2 linked regions of the Pigmentiphaga aceris genome follow. The main gene of each other region encodes a partner of the protein of the gene in region 2 in a complex. Links are inferred from orthologs where the notes say so. Each region holds a gene or a part of one and is shown on either strand. Other genes may lie near its edges.

Evidence for each region.
Region 1: the proteins of groL (region 2) and metK are in contact, whole or in part, in a cryo-EM structure (PDB 8P4O), measured with the Escherichia coli proteins. The link is inferred for Pigmentiphaga aceris from one-to-one orthologs.

What each region holds. Positions count from the first base shown.
Region 1 is NZ_CP043046.1:608,141-611,345, forward strand. The notes cover bases 10-2,893. They hold metK (methionine adenosyltransferase), read right to left. Parts: upstream 2,093-2,893; coding sequence 926-2,092; downstream 10-925. Other genes in these bases: FXN63_RS02500 (GGDEF domain-containing protein), read left to right, coding at 10-572; FXN63_RS02505 (DUF1289 domain-containing protein), read right to left, coding at 631-849; FXN63_RS02515 (lysophospholipid acyltransferase family protein), read left to right, coding at 2,489-2,893. In the rest of the region: more of FXN63_RS02500, read left to right, coding at 1-9; more of FXN63_RS02515, read left to right, coding at 2,894-3,205. UniProt on the Escherichia coli protein: Catalyzes the formation of S-adenosylmethionine (AdoMet) from methionine and ATP.
Region 2 is NZ_CP043046.1:1,045,051-1,048,281, reverse strand. The notes cover bases 263-3,172. They hold groL (chaperonin GroEL), read left to right. Parts: upstream 263-849; coding sequence 850-2,496; downstream 2,497-3,172. Other genes in these bases: FXN63_RS04360 (response regulator transcription factor), read left to right, coding at 2,740-3,172; FXN63_RS04370 (co-chaperone GroES), read left to right, coding at 497-784. Outside these bases: FXN63_RS04375 (membrane-bound PQQ-dependent dehydrogenase, glucose/quinate/shikimate family), read right to left, coding at 1-84; more of FXN63_RS04360, read left to right, coding at 3,173-3,231.

The sequences.
Region 1 (3,205 bases), 440 kb from region 2 along the record:
GGAGCTTCGACATTTCCGAGCGCATTGCGCTGGAATCGCGGCTGCGCGAATTGGCCAGCACCGATGTGCTCAGCGGCCTGTTGAACCGCAGGGCGTTCCTGCAGCAATGCGCCAGCGCCTCGGCCCAGTGTCTGCGCCACAGTCGGCCCTACGCGATGCTGATGATCGACATCGATTACTTCAAACGCATCAACGACACCTACGGGCACCACGTAGGCGATGAAGTCATCCGGGCAGTTGGCGAACTCATGCACGAGCACGCGCGTGAATCCGACATTTCCGGTCGCATGGGCGGTGAGGAATTTGCGGTGATGTTGCCGGAAACGTCCTTGGAGGACGCCATGCGGGTGGCACGCCGCCTGCATTCTGCCGTCAACGAATTGCGTCTGGAACTGAGTGAAGCCAAGGAGCTGCGCTTCACCTCGTCGATTGGCGTGGCGGATGCCAGCCTGGACGAGCGCAGTGTGGAAACGCTGTTGCAACGCGCCGACAGCGCGCTTTATCAAGCCAAGCGCAACGGACGCAACCGTATCGAGGCGGTGCCGATACAGACGCAGGACGCCGCCAGTTGAAGGTTCAGACCACTGACGGTTCAACCCACTGAAGGTTCAATAAGGTGGGCTTGTCGCCTTAGCGGCTGCGCCGTGGATAACCCTCGGCGCGTATGCGTTGCCAGACGATGCGCTTCTCGTCGTCCGTCATGAATACCCAGTTGGCCACTTCCATGGCCGTGCGCCCGCAACCGCGACAGACATCGTCAAACAGCGTGGAACACACCGCCACACAGGGCGAATCGGTGACCTGCAGTGAATCTGCAGGCTGATGGCGAGAGGGCGGTGCGTCGTTCATGGCGGGTCTGTGCACCCTGTTGCGCCTGGGCGGCGCAAGAACGGACCGGGCGAGGCTGCCCCCGGTCCTGTTGCTTTTAGAGGCCAGCAGCCTTGCGCAGTTCCGCAGCGCGGTCGGTCGCTTCCCAGGTGAACTCGGGCTCCGAGCGGCCGAAGTGACCATAGGCAGCGGTCTTGGCGTAGATCGGACGCAGCAGGTCCAGCATCTTCACGATGCCGCGCGGACGCAGGTCGAACATTTCACGGACCAGCTTGGCAATCTGCTCGTCGGGGATCAGGCCGCTGCCTTCGGTGTAGACCGTGATGTTGATCGGCTGGGCCACGCCGATGGCGTAGCTGACTTGCACCTGCGCCTGGCGGGCGAGGCCGGCTGCGACGATGTTCTTGGCCACGTAACGCGCGGCGTAGGCAGCCGAACGGTCGACCTTGGACGGGTCCTTGCCCGAGAACGCGCCGCCACCGTGCGGGCATGCGCCGCCGTAGGTGTCGACGATGATCTTGCGACCGGTCAGGCCGCAATCGCCTTGCGGGCCGCCGATGACAAAGCGGCCGGTGGGGTTGACCAGGTACTTGGTCTGCGCGGTCAGCAATTCAGCCGGAATGGCCTTCTTGATGATTTCTTCGATGACCGCTTCGCGGATGGTCTCTTGCGAGACTTCCGGTGCGTGCTGGGTAGACAGCACCACGGTGTCGATCTCGGTCGGCTTGCCGTCGACATAACGGAAAGTGACCTGCGACTTGGCGTCCGGGCGCAGCCACGGCAGACGGCCGTCCTTGCGCAGTTCGCTCTGGCGCTGCACCAGACGGTGCGAATACCAGATCGGGGCGGGCATCAGGTCGGGGGTTTCGTCGCAGGCGTAGCCGAACATCAGGCCCTGGTCGCCAGCGCCTTGGTTCAGGTTGTCGTCCTGGGCGCGATCCACGCCCTGGGCGATGTCGGGCGATTGCTTGTCGTAGGCGACCAGCACCGCGCAACCCTTGTAGTCGATACCGTATTCGGTATTGTCGTAGCCGATGCGCTTGATGGTGTCGCGGGCGACCTGGATGTAATCGACATTGGCGCGCGAGGTGATTTCACCTGCCAGCACGACCAGACCGGTATTGCACAGCGTTTCTGCCGCTACCCGCGAGGTGGGGTCCTGGGCCAGCAAGGCGTCCAGAATGGCGTCGGAGATTTGATCGGCAACCTTGTCGGGGTGCCCTTCGGAAACGGATTCCGAAGTGAAGAGGAAGTCATTGGCCACGCAAATAGTCCTTTTTTTCAGGCTACCGGCGGCACGCGCGCCGGCATGGATGCGGCGCCTCGTGGGTCTTTGGAAACTGCGGGACCCAGCGCGACGCTTTAGCGGAATTTAGAATGCGAACTGGCATTGCCGTCGCGTATCGCCCCGCAAGTTGTCGTGTTAACCCGGCGATTTGATTCATTTTAGGGGAAAATCGGCCAGGGCTGTTTGATGTCCTGCCAGAGCCTGTGGGTAATCGATATTCGACCCCATGTTGTCATGGGTCAGTCTGTCGATTAGTCCGTGGTTTGTGCCCTGTTTGTTCTGTTGTGCCGTTTTCTGTTGTGCTTTGTTCGTCCTTTTGCTGCTCCTGTTGTTCCCCGCTGTTCCCCGCTTTTCCCACCACCTTGGTACTCAATGCTTCAGCTTTTCCGTCTGCTTGCCTATCTTCCGCTGTCCTGGCTGCAAGCCATTGGCCGCCTGCTGGGGCGTTTTACCCGCGCCCGGTCGCAGCCCTATCGCGAGCGGCTGCACGAGAACGCGTTGCAGGCGGGTTATGACGACCCTGCGCTTGAGCGCGAGGCGGCGGCGCAGGCGGGTGCCAGTGTGTTGGAACTGCCACATGTGTGGTTTCGCGGCGACCGTGCGGTGGGTGCGGTGCTGTGTGATGACTGGGCGGTGGTGGAGGCGGCGCGTGCCGAGGCGCGGGGCATTCTGTTTTTGACTCCGCACTGGGGGTGTTTTGAAGTTACGGCGCGTTATTACGCGCGTGAGGCGCCGATCACGGTGTTGTATCGACCGCCGCGCAAGCGTTGGTTGGCACCGTTGATCGAGGGGGCGCGCAGTGGTGCGAATCTGAATACTGCGCCGGCAACCTTGAAGGGGGTGCGTGAGCTGGTGCGGGCGTTGCGTCGGGGCGAGGCGGTGGGGATGTTGCCGGATCAGGTGCCGGGGGAAGGTGAGGGTGTTTGGGCACCGTTCTTTGGTCGCAGTGCGTTCACGATGACGTTGCCGGGGAAGCTGGCGGCGCAGACGGGGGCGGCGGTGATTCTGGCGGGGGCGGAGCGGCTGTCGGGGGGCAGGGGCTGGCGTTTGCATTTGTCGCGTGTGGAGGGGCCGGTGCCGGAGGATGCG
Region 2 (3,231 bases):
CAGCCCCGCCGCGAACAGCACCAACCCAAGCAGGGCCAGCCAGATTCGCGCAGAGATGGACACAGGTGCCCGCTCTTTATTCATAAAAAGACCCACATTTGTAATGACGCCTGACTTCCGGGAAGAAAGCGGCCGGGCGCGGAGTGTACTCGGATCGTGCCGATACCCCTGGGTATACCCCGGTTGCGGAAAGGGCTAAATACGTATTGTTCAAAACAAAGTTGCCCCAACTTCCCAGGAGCAAATACCGGCAAGGTCGCAGGTGAACCGACGAACGGTGCAAACCAGGTCTTGGCTGATACATAAGTTTTTCCGGACCCCGCCTTGAAACGGTCACTACCCGCCCCTATACTTAGCACTCGTCCACGTTGAGTGCTAACAACGCCATGCCACGAGCTGGCAGCACCCTTCGCGGCGCAGTTTCCAAGTCCGCAGGCTTACGTCGGCCGGTCCGACGAATCTGCGAAACCCAACGTCAAACTTAACAGGAGCTTTCATGGCCCTCCGTCCGTTGAACGACCGTGTGATCATCAAGCGCTTGGATAACGAGCGCAAAACCGCTTCGGGCATCGTCATTCCCGAAAGCGCTGCCGAGAAGCCCGATCAAGGTGAAATCCTGGCCGTTGGCCCGGGCAAGCGCGGCGATGACGGCACTGTCGTGCCGGTCGACGTCAAGGTCGGCGACAAGGTGCTGTTCGGCAAGTACGCCGGCCAGGCCGTCAAGGTCGACGGTGAAGAACTGCTCGTCATCCGCGAAGAAGAAATCCTGGCCGTGATCCAGTAAGCCTGTCGGCTCACTGTTCTTCGATCCCCAGCTTTTTTCTCCTCTGACTATCTCAAGGAATACACATGGCTTCCAAACAAGTTCTGTTCGCTGACGACGCACGTTCGCGCGTCGTCCGTGGCGTCAACGTCCTGGCTAACGCAGTCAAGGTCACCCTGGGCCCCAAGGGTCGCAACGTGCTGCTGGAGCGCTCGTTCGGCGCCCCGACCGTGACCAAGGACGGCGTGTCCGTTGCCAAGGAAATCGAACTGAAGGACAAGTTCGAAAACCTGGGCGCACAGCTCGTCAAGGAAGTTGCTTCCAAGACCAGCGACAACGCCGGTGACGGCACCACCACCGCAACCGTGCTGGCACAAGCCATCGTGGTCGAAGGCCTGAAGTACGTCGCTGCCGGCATCAACCCGGCCGACCTGAAGCGCGGTATCGACAAGGCCGTTGGTGCCGCTGTCGAAGAACTGCGCAAGATCAGCCGCCCGAGCACCACCAGCAAGGAAATCGCACAAGTTGCTTCGATTTCCGCCAACTCTGATGCGACCATCGGCCAGATCATCGCCGACGCGATCGACAAGGTGGGCAAGGAAGGCGTCATCACCGTTGAAGACGGCAAGTCGCTGCAAGACGAACTCGACGTCGTCGAAGGCATGCAGTTCGACCGCGGCTACCTGTCGCCCTACTTCATCAACAACCCGGAAAAGCAAGTTTCCGCGTTGGATGATCCGTATGTCCTGATCTTCGACAAGAAGGTTTCGTCGATCCGTGACCTGCTGCCGATCCTGGAACAAGTCGCCAAGGCTGGCCGTCCGCTGCTGATCATCGCTGAAGACGTCGAAGGCGAGGCGCTGGCCACGCTGGTCGTCAACAACATCCGTGGCATCCTGAAGACCACCGCCGTCAAGGCACCGGGCTTCGGCGACCGCCGCAAGGCACTGCTGGAAGACATCGCCATCCTGACCGGCGGTACCGTGATCTCGGAAGAGACCGGCCTGTCGCTGGAAAAGGCTACCCTGGCTGAACTCGGCCAAGCCAAGCGCATCGAAGTGGGCAAGGAAAACACCATCGTCATCGACGGTGCTGGTGATTCCGTGTCGATCGAAGCCCGCGTCAAGCAAATCCGCGTGCAGATCGAAGAAGCCACCTCGGACTACGACCGTGAAAAGCTGCAAGAGCGCGTGGCCAAGCTGGCCGGCGGCGTTGCTGTGATCCGCGTCGGTGCAGCCACCGAAGTCGAACTGAAAGAAAAGAAGGCACGTGTCGAAGACGCCCTGCACGCTACCCGCGCTGCAGTGGAAGAAGGCATTGTTCCTGGCGGCGGCGTTGCGCTGCTGCGTGCACGTCAAGCCATCGCTGACCTGAAGGGCGACAACGCTGACCAAGACGCTGGTATCAAGCTGATCCTGCGTGCGGTTGAAGAACCCCTGCGCATCATCGTCTCGAACGCTGGCGAAGAGCCCAGCGTGGTTGTGAACGCTGTGTTGGCCGGTTCGGGCAACTTCGGCTACAACGCACAAAGCGGCGAGTACGGCGATCTGGTCGAACAAGGCGTGCTGGACCCCACCAAGGTCACCCGCACCGCCCTGCAGAACGCTGCGTCGGTTGCCTCGCTGCTGCTGACGACCGAAGCTGCTGTGGTCGAGCTGTCGGAAGACAAGCCCGCCATGCCGGCTGGTGGCGGCATGGGTGGTATGGGCGGAATGGGCGGCATGGACTTCTAAGAAGTCTCTGCGCTCGACCGGACGCAAGTCCGGTCTGCCTTGCCAGATGAAAGCCCCGCTTCGTGCGGGGCTTTTTTTCGTCTGATGTCACAGTCCGGCCGCGACACCAGAAAATCAGGATCCGAACGTCAAGAAATCGTTAAGACCGCGCACAAGACATGGGCCTCAGCAGTGAGTGCACCTACCCGTCCTACAATGAAAAATGCGTGTCATTTCCGAACTCCACGATGGAGGCAAGCGCCGATGCGCATCCTAGTCATCGAAGACGACCCCGATATCCTGACCAACGTCGCGAACCACCTTGAACGGCGCGGCTACATTGTCGATTGCGCCGAAGACGGCCTGCGCGGTTACGCCATGGCCGCCGACGGCAACTTCGACCTGATCGTGCTCGACCTCGGGCTGCCCAGGCTCGACGGCTACGAGCTGTGCCGTCGCCTGCGTGAAGAGGCGCGCTGCAGCACGCCGGTCATCATGGCAACCGCGCGCGACACCTTGGACCAACGCCTGGAAGGCTTCGACGTAGGTGCCGACGATTACCTGGTCAAGCCGTTTGCGCTGGCCGAACTGACGGCGCGGATCAAGGCCTTGCTGCTGCGTTCCACGGGTACCAAAAGCCAGGTGCTGGAAGTGGGCGACCTGCGTCTGGATGTAGGGACCTTATCCGTCAGTCGCGCCGGACAGACCTTGAAGCTGTCGCCGTCGCCTTTGCGACTGCTGACCATGCTGATGCAG